DNA from 4 places in the Xenorhabdus bakwenae genome. Region 2 is predicted to be linked to each of the others. Evidence: predicted binding sites of a transcription regulator. Region 2 holds the regulator's gene; each other region holds the start of a gene.
The links. The regulator Fur, encoded in region 2, represses iron uptake genes when iron is present. The targets are predictions, from matches to a motif close to ATAATAATGAGAACNACTATCAA.
Positions count from the first base shown of each region.

Region 1 (3,569 bases), 280 kb from region 2:
GCAGTGGATTATTTCTTCACCTGTGAATATCAATAAAATAAGTTAATCAATATTGGAGAGTCAGTTTTGACTCAGCTCCGTTAGAAAATTGCATATGTTTTGATGGTAGGATGGCATAAAAAAGTCAGTGAATAATTAATAAAGTTTATTTTTATTCTGACAAAATTATATAAATAAGGTATTTTGATTGCACATTTGTAAAAAATCCCTCGCATATAATCAATTTATTCAACTATTATCACGTATTAATCTATTTCGATGAGTGGTTTTTTTATGTGATAAAGTCGATATTTCACATCCTTTAACCTATTGATAGATAGTATTTATAACATAGTGCAGTTGGGGGGCATATTAAATCTCTTTAGTCGCTTGCTGAGTTTTGAGTTACGTTGATTAGAGAGGATTATTTATACTGAAATCGGATAGATGAATAACTTAGATGATATAGAAGTTATCATTTCAGTACTCCATTAATGATGAAGTAATAATAATTTTATTTTTGAGTGATTTCATCAAAAGGGGGCGATATGAAAGTATTATTTAATATAATTTTGATAGCGTTATCTTTAATCATACAGCCAGCTTTGGCTTGGCAAGATTATGACATAAGATTTGTGAATGAATGGTTATCTAAAAGTCTTAACGTGCCTTTTAAACCAGGTTCTGTTGACGTTTATTATTTGTCTAAAATAAATGACTCGTGTATAGCAGCTATTCCTAACCCACTAAATTTCAAGTTTGATGAATCAACTCCAGAACATCGTGTGCGTGTTCAGGATATTAACTCCGGTACGACGTGTGTAGGGAGGCAAAAAAAGATAATTTGGGCGGTGAGCACGAAAAAATATCCTGCCAGCCTAGACTTTGGCGCTTGTTTTGTGCAATGGAGTGTCACTTACTATTGCGATAGCAGCCAAGATCAGAGAACCAAGAATCTTTTTCTTCATTGACGACCCCCTTGTACGTAAGGAAATTGAACTTAAATTTCAATGCCAAAATCACACTATCTATCTATGGGTTAAACCTTATCATCGTATGGTATAGCAAAATCATACTAATATGTCATAATATCCAAATCCAAAATGACAAGGCATAAAGTGAAATGGGTTACAGTCTAGATTTTCGAAAAAGAGTACTGGCATACAAAGATAAGCATTCGTTGACTTTCGAACAAACGAGTGCCCATTTTGAGATTTCTATTCGTACCCTGTTCCGGTGGAGTCATAAAATAGAACCTTGCATGACGCGTGATAAGCCTCCCATGAAAATTCCTGATGAGGTGCTCATCGCGGATGTCCAAAATTTTCCTGATGACTATCAATGGGAAAGAGCAAAGCGCTTAGGGGTCTCACAATCGGCGATTCATTACGCGTTGAAACGGCTTCGCCTCACTCATAAAAAAAACCTTAAAACATCCTCGCGCTGATCCTCAGCTTCGTCAGGCGTTTGTCGAGCGCATCAGCGGCTATAAACAGGAAGGCAAACCGATTGTGTATTTGGATGAAAGTGGTTTCGCGCAGTCAATGCCACGGATATACGGGTATTCAGAGAAAGGGCAGCGTTGTTTTGGTACACAGGATTGGCACGCGAAAGGCCGTATTAACGTGATTGGAGCCATTCTCGAAAATACGTTCATCACCTTAAGCTTATTTACTGGCAACATTAACGCCGATGTCTTTCATGCGTGGGTGACGCAGGATTTATTGCCCAAACTCCCACACGGTGCCGTGATAGTCATGGATAATGCGCGTTTTCATAAACGACTTGATACGATACAAGCGATAGCAGAGAGTCAATATCAATTAGAGTGGCTGCCCGCTTATAGTCCGGACTTGAATCCCATAGAACACAAATGGGGTGGGGCAAAAGCGATAAGAAGACAAAAAAGATGTTCAGTTGATGAGGTGTTCACCGAGCACATCGAGTGTGTCAGGTTATGTTGATTCTGCTATATGCTTCCCAAAACCACAGATAAACAAAAATAATTCTCATTTTTATTTGCCTTTTTTGATTTCTCAGGTGACTTATTACTTTGAAAATATTTCACTTGATCATATTTCAGGAAATTTATGGCAAATAATAGTCAAAAATTAGAAAAACGCCCAATCGCTACCATGATTCAGCAAATTTTAACAGGGACATTAGTATTGGGAGCGGCGTTCTCTAGCGCGGTTTACGCGACCGAAGACCCCAAAGAGCAAAAGCCGGAAAAGCAAAATGAGGTAATGAAATTACCCACCCTTTCCGTTGTCGAAAGTTTACATAACAGCACCAGCGCGGGAAGTTCAGTACTTAAAAAGGCAGATATTGACCGCACTCAGGCCGATAATATTGCTCAGTTACTCGACCAGCTTCCCGGTGTTTCAATGTCAGGCTCTCCGCGTCCTGGTGGGCAAACACTGAATATCTGGGGAATGGGCGATCAGGAAGATATCAAAGTCACATTGGACGATGCGCCAAAAGGATTTGAGAAATATATGCAGGGTTCCGTCTTTATTGAGCCTGAATTAATCAAACGGGTAGAGGTTGATAAAGGGCCACACAATTTATTCAACGGTAATGGTGGATTTGGTGGTTCGGTCAAACTGGTGACAAAAGAGGCGAACGATTTACTGCGCCCCGATGAAGATTGGGGTGGTTTTGTCAAACAAAGCTACCACACCAATGACAGGCAGTGGATCAATAGTGGCGCAATATACGGCAGGGATCCCAATGGCTTTGCCGATGGCTTGCTTTATGTAAGCAAGCGAAATGGGCACAATATTAAACGCCCTGATGGCACACGTTTTGAGTTTTCACAAAATAACCAAATATCTTATTTATTGAAAACCAACTTTTATCCCAGTGACGCTCATACGATTAGCCTGTCCGCTATGCGATCTAAATCGGATGGCTGGCAGCCTTGGTCGACTAAAAGTGATGAGATGCCCGTTCCATCAGCTGTTGATATAAAGAAATATGGTTTGGATGACGCCTGGAAAAGAAAATTGGTCTTTCGTGATCAACTTGATCAGAACTTTACTGCCAAATGGAATATCGCACCAGAAAATAGCCCGTGGTTAAACCTGACGATGCTCCATGCTTATTCCAAAACCAAGCAAGACGATACTCGCCCAGAAAATGCTTCCCGCTATTTTAGTACATCAATGGGTAATAAAAGCTGGGTTGATTACACCGATAATCTGTTTGATATCAATAACAAAAGCGTATTTTCAACCGGTATGATTGAACATAAATTACTGGTGGGAACCCGTTGGCATAAAAATGAACGCAATGTACTGATGTTCAATAAGGACAAAATAAAAAATAAAGACTATAACTATGGTTATTATAAACCAGGCTATATGCCTGCTGGAGATCAATTAGCTTACAGTTTCTATATCCAAGATTCCCTGAAAATAGGGAGCGTCACCGTCACACCGGGTGTTCGCTATGATCATGTCAAAAATAGGGGTAAAGAAAATAACGCACTCCTGTATAACGATACATCGCCAGAATCTAATCATGACTATAGCAGTGTCACCTATACCGGCTGGTCCCCCCACTTAGGCATTCTGTGGCAAACAAAT
Region 1 covers NZ_CP119194.1:2,027,511-2,031,079, reverse strand. The annotation lists gene PXH59_RS10400 (hypothetical protein) at 528-950, shown strand; gene PXH59_RS10395 (IS630 transposase-related protein) at 1,103-1,426, shown strand; gene PXH59_RS10390 (IS630 family transposase) at 1,395-1,943, shown strand; gene PXH59_RS10385 (TonB-dependent hemoglobin/transferrin/lactoferrin family receptor) at 2,070-3,569, shown strand, end outside.
Region 1: PXH59_RS10385 (TonB-dependent hemoglobin/transferrin/lactoferrin family receptor) is a predicted target of Fur. The motif match lies at 1,976-1,998, and genes of this name have one in related genera.

Region 2 (3,569 bases):
GGAAATTACCACTAAAGGGACACAAATTGTCGCATTTGACCAGTCTGGCGTATTTTATGGCCTGCAATCACTGTTTTCCTTGCTTCCCGCCAATGGAACGCCAAAGATTGCGACACTGACGGCAAAAGATGCCCCACGGTTTGAATATCGTGGCGTGTTCCTTGATGTTGGACGAAATTTTCATAGTAAAGAAGCCGTTTTGCGTCTGCTTGATCAAATGTCCCACTATAAGCTGAACAAGTTCCATTTTCATTTGAGTGATGATGAAGGCTGGCGTTTGGAAATCCCGGGCTTACCGGAATTGACAGAAATCGGCAGTCAACGTTGCCATGATTTGAGTGAGACCCGGTGCTTATTACCACAATTAGGATCAGGGCCAGACAGCAACAATATGGGAAGTGGTTATTTTAGCCGTCAGGATTACCTTGATATTCTGAACTATGCCAAAGCGCGCCAGATAGAAGTTATCCCAGAAATTGATATGCCCGCCCATGCTCGTGCCGCGGTGATGTCAATGGAAGCGCGTTATAAGCAGCTTATGGCACAGGGCAAAGAGCGGGAAGCCAATGAATATCGTCTGCTTGATCCGACAGATACCTCGAAGACAACCTCCGTGCAATTCTATGATCGCCACAGTTATCTTAACCCGTGTATGGACTCTTCAACGCGGTTTGTCGATAAAGTGATTAGCGAAATTGTTGCCATGCATAACGAGGTCGGTCTGCCGTTGAATACATGGCATTTTGGTGGGGATGAGGCGAAAAATATTCGTTTGGGCGCTGGATATCAGGATAAAGATGGACTGATTGTGCCAGATAAGGGGATTATCAACCGGAAAATTGAAAACAAGCCGTGGGCAAAATCTCAGGCTTGTCAGAAAATGATAGCGCAAGGTGTCATTAAAGAGGTTGATGAACTTGCCAGCTATTTTGCCATTGAAGTCAGCAAAATCGTCAATAACCGTGGTATCAACACCATGCAGGCATGGCAGGATGGCCTGAAACATGCCAAATCGGCAAAAGATTTCGCCACTAAACAGGTTGCGGTGAACTTCTGGGATACCCTGTATTGGGGAGGTTATGATTCTGCCAGTGACTGGGCGAATAAGGGCTATCAAGTTGTGGTTTCCAGCCCCGATTATCTCTATCTGGATATGCCATATGAAATCCATCCGAAAGAGCGAGGCTATTATTGGGCGACCCGCTTTAATGATGAGGCGAAAATTTTCAGCTTTGCCCCGAACAATCTGCCACAAAATGCTGAAACCTCGATGGATCGTGATGGCAATGACTTTAATACCCATAGCAATAAACGCTGGCCCGGGGCTTATGGTATGTCGGGGCAATCGTGGAGTGAAACCGTGCGTACCGATGAACAAATGGAATATATGATCTATCCACGCTTACTGTCGCTGGCGGAACGGGCATGGCATCAGGCGGAGTGGGAGCAGAATTATCAGCAGGGCAGGGAATATAAAGGCGGAATAACGCATTATGTTGATACGGCTCTCCTGCAACAAGACTGGGAACGCTTTGCCAATCTGCTAGGGCAGCGTGAACTGGCTAAACTGGATAGCGCGAAAATTTTCTATCGTTTGCCTGTACCTGGCGGCAGAATTGTTTCTGGAACACTGGAAGCGAATATCGCATTACCGGGGGTGGTTATTCAATACTCATTGGATAATGGAAAAACATGGCAGGCTTATCATGACAGACAGCGGCCTCATGTCAGCGGCAATGTGAAAATTCGTTCTGTCAGTACTGATGGAAACCGTTTTAGCCGCATAGATGAAGTTAAATTCTAACGATTTTTTGAGGTATGAGGGCAATAAATTGATAAAGCAACCTGCCGATTAGCGTGATAATTAATCGGCAGGTTGCTTATTCAGACAAACAACTTATTCAGATGAATAAATAGCGGAAGCGAATGACTTTATTGTCAGCGCTTGTTTATCATGCTTTTGCATCATGAAGCGAGTTATCTTTGCGGCAATCACCATCAGCACAGTGACCATATAAATAAAGACTGTGGTTTGAGAGCTTAATTCCATAGCGTTCAGCGATGTTTTTCTGACGCTCTTCAATGAATTCATCACTAAATTCAATGACCTTTCCGCAGTCGAGACAAATCAGATGGTCATGATGATGTTGCTGGGTGAGTTCAAAAACCGATTTGCCGCCTTCAAAATTGTGACGTGTCACAATGCCGGCGTCATCAAACTGGTTCAACACGCGATAGACAGTGGCGAGGCCAATCTCTTCACCGATATCAATCAGCTTTTTGTAGAGATCTTCCGCACTGACATGATGGCATTCTGGGTCCTGTAACACTTCCAGAATTTTCAGTCGTGGAAGCGTTACTTTAAGTCCAGCATTTTTCAATGCTTTATTGTTGTCGGTCATGCGGATTCAATCCTGTAACTTGAGTTAAGTGAACTTATGATACTTGGGGGTATCGTGAGGGAATCATGATTCTGTTTCACGTTGCTGATTATAGGCATGGATATTAAAAATGAAAACCATGCCTATTCATATATCATGACACATTATGCAAGAATAATCCTGCCTGAAAGGGCTTTTCTCTTCTTATTAAACGCCGAGGATCTCTGACAGGCTCATTTCAGTCTTGATCTGTTGTACCCAGGCTTCAACGCGCTCATCCGTCAATTCTGGTTGACGATCTTCATCAATGGCCAGGCCAATAAAGTGGTTATCATCGGCCATGCCCTTAGAGGCTTCAAAGTGATATCCTTCGGTTGACCAGTGGCCTACAATAATGGCACCACGAGGTTCAATAATATCACGAATGGTGCCCATAGCATCACAGAAGTATTCTGCATAATCTTCCTGATCACCACAGCCGAACAAGGCAACCAGTTTTCCTTCGAAATTGATCTCTTCCAGTGTTGGGAAGAAATCATCCCAGTCACACTGAGCTTCGCCGTAATACCAGGTTGGGATGCCAAGCAGCAAGATATCGAGGGCTTCAATGTCTTCTTTGCTGCTTTTGGCAATATCGTGGACTTCAGCAACATCAGCACCGCCCAATTTTTCTTGGATCATTTTGGCGATGTTCTCTGTGTTGCCTGTATCGCTGCCGAAGAATATACCTATTATTGCCATAAAATGGGTTAACCTCTTGTTTTATTTGTGTATTAAGTCTATACACATCACGCTGAAATCAGCTGGAAAAATGTCAGTTTCAGTAACATGAAAAGCGTTATTCTGACCAAACATCCATGACAAATCTGTCAGATTTGTGTGGTGACACCGCTTCATTGTGTTTAATAAAAGCCGTTAATCGGCAAGGTGATTTTTTTCTGTCAGTTGGGCTAATAACATTTGTTCAATCAATTCACTGCGGCTAATGTTGCGCTGTTTTGCCAGATGGTTTAGTGCATCAACGGCATCTTCATTAAGTTTGAGTTCCACTCGACGCAATCCTCTGACTTTATCTCGTCGCAACTGGTTGCGTTTATTGATCCTAAGCTGTTCATCCCTGGACAGCGGATTTGTTTTAGGTCGCCCGGGCCTGCGTTCATCTGCGAACAAATCCAGTGTGGTGCGATC
Region 2 covers NZ_CP119194.1:1,745,534-1,749,102, reverse strand. The annotation lists gene PXH59_RS09010 (beta-N-acetylhexosaminidase) at 1-1,804, shown strand, start outside; gene fur (ferric iron uptake transcriptional regulator) at 1,953-2,402, opposite strand; gene fldA (flavodoxin FldA) at 2,589-3,122, opposite strand; gene ybfE (LexA regulated protein) at 3,297-3,569, opposite strand, start outside.

Region 3 (3,569 bases), 1.4 Mb from region 2:
CACCGGACAGGAAAACAAAGCGGCTGCCATAGTCGCAGCGCTGTGCACCAAACATCAGGTGGAACTGGTTGCTATTGGCAACGGCACCGCATCCCGTGAAACAGAGCGTTTCTTTGTTAACGTGCAAAAACAGTATCCTGATGTTACGGCACAAAAAGTCGTGGTCAGCGAAGCGGGAGCTTCTGTCTATTCCGCATCTGAATTGGCTGCACTAGAATTCCCTGATTTGGATGTTTCCCTGCGTGGTGCAGTCTCCATTGCCCGCCGCTTGCAAGATCCACTGGCTGAACTGGTGAAAATCGAACCCAAATCCATCGGTGTGGGTCAATATCAGCATGATGTTAGCCAGACCCTGCTTGCCAAAAAACTGGATAACGTGGTTGAAGACGGTGTAAATAGCGTCGGTGTTGACCTGAATACGGCCTCTGTTGCCTTGCTGACTCGCGTTGCTGGCCTGACGCGCACTGTTGCCCAAAATATTGTGAACTGGCGCGATGAAAACGGTCGTTTCGACAACCGTAATCAATTATTGAAAGTCAGCCGTCTGGGGCCCAAAGCCTTCCTGCAATGTGCAGGCTTCCTGCGCATCAATCAGGGTGATAACCCGCTGGACGCTTCAACGGTTCACCCAGAAGCCTATCCCGTGGTTGAGAAGATCCTGGCAACAACCCAGCAGACACTGCCTGAACTGATGGGCAACCCGGCTAATTTGCGTAACCTGAGCGCCCAAGAGTTCACGACCGAAAAATTTGGGATCCCGACCGTCACCGATATCCTGAAAGAGCTGGAAAAACCGGGGCGCGATCCACGTCCTGAATTTAAGACTGCCACATTTGCCGATGGGGTTGAAACCATGAACGACCTGCAAGCAGGCATGATCCTGGAAGGTACGGTCACTAACGTGACCAATTTTGGTGCATTCGTGGATATCGGTGTCCATCAGGATGGTCTGGTTCATATCTCTTCCCTCTCCGATCGCTTTGTGGAAGATCCACACACCATCGTCAAGACAGGTGACATCGTGAAAGTGAAGGTGATGGATGTTGACCTCAACCGCAAGCGTATTGCATTAACCATGCGTCTTGATGAGCAACCAGGCGAAACCCAAGCCCGCCATAGCGCCCAAGAAGGTAACCGCCAGGATCGCAATAATCGTAACGGTAATGGCAGAAACCGGCCTGCTTCGCGTTCAGGTTCTGCGCCTTTAGCCAACAGCGCCATGAGTGATGCATTGGCTGCGGCTTTTAACAAAAAACGTTAATCAATAAAAAACGTTAGGTGGCTTAAAATGATTTCCTGAACTGGCCTAATTGTGCCAGTTCGGGATCTTTAATATCTGAAAAAATCATGATTTTCATCATCATAATTCTATTCATTGCTAACGTTATAAATTTGAATACGTTATGACATCTGCATATTTTAGTTAATTCTTCGTATAATCCATTTCGCAATAAATCTCATCATAATGGGAACTTATTGAATAATATAAATCATCAATAATACTCCAATGTTCTTATACCCAATGGGTTTCGCATTTTAGGTATAAAGAACGCATTCGTACTGTTGAGGAAAAGTCATGAATAAATATATCCAACGCAGTTTTGATCTACTCAGCAATATACGTTTCTTCAACCTTTCCACCCATGAACCAGATGAAGATTCAGCCTGGCCATCGACAATGTTCTATATTCCGAAATACAATCCACTGACACTAATCTGGTACTCAAAGCAAGATACCCGACATTCGCAAGAATTACATATCAATCCCCGTGTCAGCGGTGCAATCTACAGTAGCCGGGTCATGCCTGATTCATCGCTGGATCTGACCGGCGCCCAATTCGTTGGCTATGCCCGCCAAGTCCCCGATGAGCGACTACAGGAAACCTATGACTATTTTTTCTTAAAAACTTATCCTGATGAAAATATCAGACAGAAAAAAGCCCGTCCTATCAGTGACTATCAAGGCCACGCCATACGCCGTTTCTATGAATTGGCGATTCGGGCATGGTGGGTATACGATTCGGATGCCTGGAGCCAACATCAAGATGATGAACGTATACAGGTTCCACTGAGTGAATTACTTTATCCTCCAAAAGGTTAGTAAATACCGACAAATGATTTGTTAAATTAATAATAAAATTGAAATCAATGAGCCTTGTTTATTAACGAGGCTTATCAGTAAAAATTTTTTCCGAATATTCCCCCTTCTTAATAAAAATTTATTTTCAATAAAACCACCATTAATTTGATTAATATCAATTCATTTCCACATTATTCAGGATAAATGGCTAACATCGCAATTGCGTATTATTATCATTAACAACTATAATTCAGAGAAATTACCATACTTTTTTCTTGTGGTTCTTCCATTATTGAGGATAATAATTCTTATAATCACTTATTTTTTCAATTAGCGTGGAGATTTATATGGTTCTTATTCCAGAACGCAGATATAAAATTCTGGGATTTTCTCCAAAGATTACCCCAGCTTACCGACAAAAATTATTGTCACTCGGCATGTTACCTGGTTCAACATTTCAGGTCATTCGCTTCGCTCCATTGGGCGATCCAATACAAATCGAAACACGCAGAGTTAACCTTACCCTTCGTAAACAAGACCTGGCATTTCTCATGTTACATGAAGATCTGAATTAGCAAGGCCCGAAGTCAATTTGGTACTGAAATATATAAGGTACGAAATTCACTTTCCTGATTGGCAGAAAGTATGATGAAACAATTAACCATTGGCCTGATTGGTAATCCCAATGCCGGCAAAACAACGCTTTTTAACCAGCTTACCGGCTCTCACCAACGCGTGGGAAACTGGGCTGGCGTTACCGTAGAACGCAAAACCGGCCACTTTACCACCCATAACCATCAGATCGAACTTGTCGACCTTCCCGGCACTTATTCCCTTACCACCATTTCCGAGCAAACTTCCATTGATGAGCAAATCGCCTGCCACTATATCCTCAGTGGTGAAGCAGATATGCTCATCAATGTTATTGATGCGTCTAATCTGGAACGTAACCTTTATCTCTCACTGCAATTGATTGAACTGGGTGTTCCCTGCATCATTGCGCTGAACATGCTGGATATCGCCCAAAATCAACGCATCAAGATTGATATTCCTGCACTGGAAAAACGTCTTGGCTGTCCGGTCATCCCACTGGTTTCAACCCGTGCCACAGGGATAGATACGCTAAAAAAAGCCATCGACAATTACCCTCAGCATACCCGCCCTGTACAGGTTAATTATCCTGATGCGTTATTGCAGGAGATTTCCCACCTTTCCAGCCAGATCGCAGAAAAATTCACATCACAACAGCGCCGCTGGCTGACTTTACAAGTCCTGGAAGGGGATATTTACAGCCGTGGAGTATCCGGCCTGGCTCACGCACAACTGGCTGAAAGCAGAGAACGCTTACAAAAACAACAAATCGAAGAACCTGACCTCATCATTGCAGGCTCACGCTATCAAACCATCAGTGAAATTTGTCTGGCAGTCATTGATACCCGCACAGCCACACCCAACAAACTGACTCAAGCGTTAGATGCCGTTATCCTGA
Region 3 covers NZ_CP119194.1:3,111,109-3,114,677, reverse strand. The annotation lists gene PXH59_RS15640 (Tex family protein) at 1-1,261, shown strand, start outside; gene PXH59_RS15635 (pyridoxamine 5'-phosphate oxidase family protein) at 1,577-2,101, shown strand; gene feoA (ferrous iron transporter A) at 2,428-2,655, shown strand; gene feoB (Fe(2+) transporter permease subunit FeoB) at 2,729-3,569, shown strand, end outside.
Region 3: feoA (ferrous iron transporter A) is a predicted target of Fur. The motif match lies at 2,376-2,398, and genes of this name have one in related genera.

Region 4 (3,569 bases), 1.1 Mb from region 2:
CTCACAATTCCTGTCACAATCACCAGAAACACGGCAACATGCCCATAAAGAGAGAATTTCCTCATGGCTGTTACGCTCTCTGCATACAGGATAGTCACATTGGGAGATAAGCTTGTTTCTGCTGGCTGCCGTAATCGCAAGCATTGCAGACACACTAAGAATGGCCACAATCCACCAAACCAGTAACCTGCACTGAGTAAATGGATAACCTGATTGGCTTGAAATAATAGCCCGATGCTTCCTTCATACATCGCTGCATGCCCAATGAAAGCATGGCTGGAAAGTAAAATAATCGAGCAACCTAACAACAGGAAATTTCTGACTTTAATATCGGAAAGGAACAATCCACCAGCAGCAAGTACAGCTATCAATAACTGCCATCGCCATACTTGCCCAAAAGAGGTTCCCAAGACAGCCAGCCAGATATCCGGAGCATAAACATCGTGCCAGCCATCCCCCATTAATCCAGCCTGTACAATAAACCAGATGATTGAGGTTAGCAAAGCCAGCACGGTGCTGATTAAAACTCCAACGTTTAACCATTCTCTCATTAGGATCGAGAAATGCCCAGAAACAAGCATTACGGTGAATAAGCTAAGGCCGAACATCAACATGACGACCACAAAATGAGAGAAACGGCAGAATATGTATAGCACCTCTAGAGAGATCATTATCTTACGGTAAAGCTATAAACGCCTTTTGTTTTATGACCATCGACAGAGAGTACACTCCAGTCAACACTGTATTTTCCCGCCGTAAGTTTGCCTTCAACCGGCAGGATTAACTTGGTTTTGGTTTCAGGATCGAGTTCCAGTTTACCTGTTTTAACTACGTTTTTTTCTGGGCCAATCAATTTTACCTTACTGAATCCAAGTTCAATACGTTCTGAGAAGTTCAAGGTGATAATTTGTGGGATAGCTTCAACCGTTGTATTTTCTGCGGGAGTCTGATCTTTCAAATGTGCATGGGCCAAAGCCTGCTGACAAGACATACCGACAAACAGAACCACAAGAGTCGATAATTTGGTCCAGAATGAACGGATGTTAAGAATAAACATATAGATAACCCTTTAATATGTTGATGAATTTTTTATGCCTGAAGGGAGATTCTATATCAAAAAATCTGTTTAATCTGCGGTAAATGACGGGGAATGTCCTGACCTGTGAGACACTACGCAAAAATGGGAATAAAAGAGGGTGGGCCGTAACCCCGGTTTCACAATGCATGAAAAAATACGTAAAGAAACGGGAGTTACGGTGGAAAAACAGATCAAGTTGAAAGACGAAGGCGATATCAGGCGTGTGCCGGTGCCATAGACAATCCCTTAAGATCTTTATCTAGTAAGAACAAGGCATTTCCCGTTTCACCCACCATATCCAGTTTGTCCAGAATAGATTTGAACAGTTTTTCTTCTTCGTGTTGTTCAGCCACATACCACTGCAAGAAATTAAAAGTGGAATAGTCTTGTGTCGTCATCGCTACATGGGCAAGTTTATTGATCTCTTCTGTGATCAATTTTTCATGCTCATAAGTCTGATTGAATACATCGGAGATAGATTTAAATTCAACAGGCGGGGCCTGAATAGCGCCTAAAACAGGCATTGAACCCGTATCACCCAAATAATCAAACAAGCGTTGCATATGTTGCATTTCTTCCTGTGAATGCGTCTTTAAAAACGCTGCTGCGCCTTCATATCCCTTATCGCTGCACCATGCACTCATTTGCAGGTATAAATTCGCAGAATAAAATTCCAGATTTAATTGCTCATTTAATTTTTTGATCATTTCTTTTTTTTAACATCGGACAACCCTCCTAATAACTCATTAAACCTGGCGTATTATGCCAATTAAAATCACATAATACAAAAACAAAATAAAAATACATAATAATATGATAAATAAAGATTTATTTATAAAAACCAACAAGAATAAATCTCATTAAATATGAGAAAATAAGAATCAATTTTATTTAATTAAATTTTTATTCAGAAAAACATTTTTAATAAAAATGAGAATTGATATTATTTATATTTATACCAATACAACGTCAAGATGTGTGTTATATTTCCCCGCACAGCGGGAAAATATAAGATCCCGCGTCGTCTTGCGGATTGCAACTTGACGTTTATCGCGTATATCAGGTGAATTTTTGCCCTTTTTTAAACAACTTGCTAAACGAAAAAGAGTCTATTAATTTTCTGTTATGTTAGATAAATTAAAAATGCGTTTTCAGAGAGGCCAAAATGGAACATAACTTAGCCAAATTATCTAAAGATGAGATGAATGAGGTCAATGTTGATTTAGCCGCATCCGGTGTTGCTTTTAAAGAACGTTATAACATGCCTGTCATTCCTGACACTGTTGAACAATCACAACCAGCACATCTGCGGAAATATTTCCAACAACGCTTACAGCACTACCGCCAGCAATCAAGATTACTGTCGCGCCTGCCTTATGAGCCTAAAAGCCGTTAACGGAATGATAAGAAAGGATAACCACCACTTTGCGGGTGGTTATCTTAACTATTTTCGGTAAATCTATTTTCCAACAAACTTATCAGTCGCCTTAATGAGTTGGTGTAAAATACCGGCTTCATCAAAAGAGTGACCCGCACCTTCCACAAGGTGCAATTCAGCTTCCGGCCACGCTTTTGCCAAATCCCACGCATTCTGTACCGGACATGCCATATCGTAGCGGCCATGGATAATCACCGCTGGGATATGTCTGATCACATCAATATGATCCAGTAATTGCTGGGTTTCATCCATAAAACCATTATTGATAAAGTAATGGCTTTCAATACGTGCAAATGCCAAAGCAAAATTATCTTCTGCAAAAGAAGCTGAACTTGCAGAAGGCAGCAACGTTACCGTTTCGCCTTCCCAGAGACTCCATAAACGTGCTGCTTCCAACTGTACTTGCACATCTTCATTGGTCAGCCGTTTGTTATAGGCAGCGATGACATCTTTACGCTCTTCTTCCGACAGGATAGATAATGTACGCTCCCATTTTTCTGGGAAAAAATGAGAAGCGCCTTCTTGATAATACCAATGCAATTCTTGTGGGCGAAGCAGGAAAATCCCTCTTAGCACTAATTCTGACACGCTATTCGGGTGTTTCTCAGCATAGGCTAAAGCCAGCGTTGATCCCCATGAACCCCCAAAAACCAGCCACTGCTCAACGCCCATAAGATTACGCAGCCGTTCAAGATCGGCTACCAAATGCCATGTGGTATTATTTTCCAGACTCGCATGGGGCTTAGAACGCCCACAGCCACGCTGATCAAATAACATAATATGATAGCGTTCGGGATCGAATAACTGACGATGATAGTTTGCTATCCCACCACCAGGCCCACCATGAATGAATACGGCGGGCTTACCTTTTGGGTTGCCACACAATTCCCAATAAACCTGGTGTCCATCACCTGTATCCAGATACCCTGTTTGATACGCGTTATAAGCGGGATAGAGTTTCCGTTGTTCCGTCATAAAGCCCTCTCACTGTTCAAATCAAAACCACCCGCATAGCGGGTGGTTTGCTCTCGCCCTATAAGGGCATGTTACCGA
Region 4 covers NZ_CP119194.1:664,052-667,620, reverse strand. The annotation lists gene copD (copper homeostasis membrane protein CopD) at 1-671, opposite strand, end outside; gene copC (copper homeostasis periplasmic binding protein CopC) at 671-1,057, opposite strand; gene ftnA (non-heme ferritin) at 1,294-1,785, opposite strand; gene PXH59_RS03955 (DNA polymerase III subunit theta) at 2,244-2,474, shown strand; gene pip (prolyl aminopeptidase) at 2,538-3,491, opposite strand.
Region 4: ftnA (non-heme ferritin) is a predicted target of Fur. The motif match lies at 2,003-2,025, and genes of this name have one in related genera.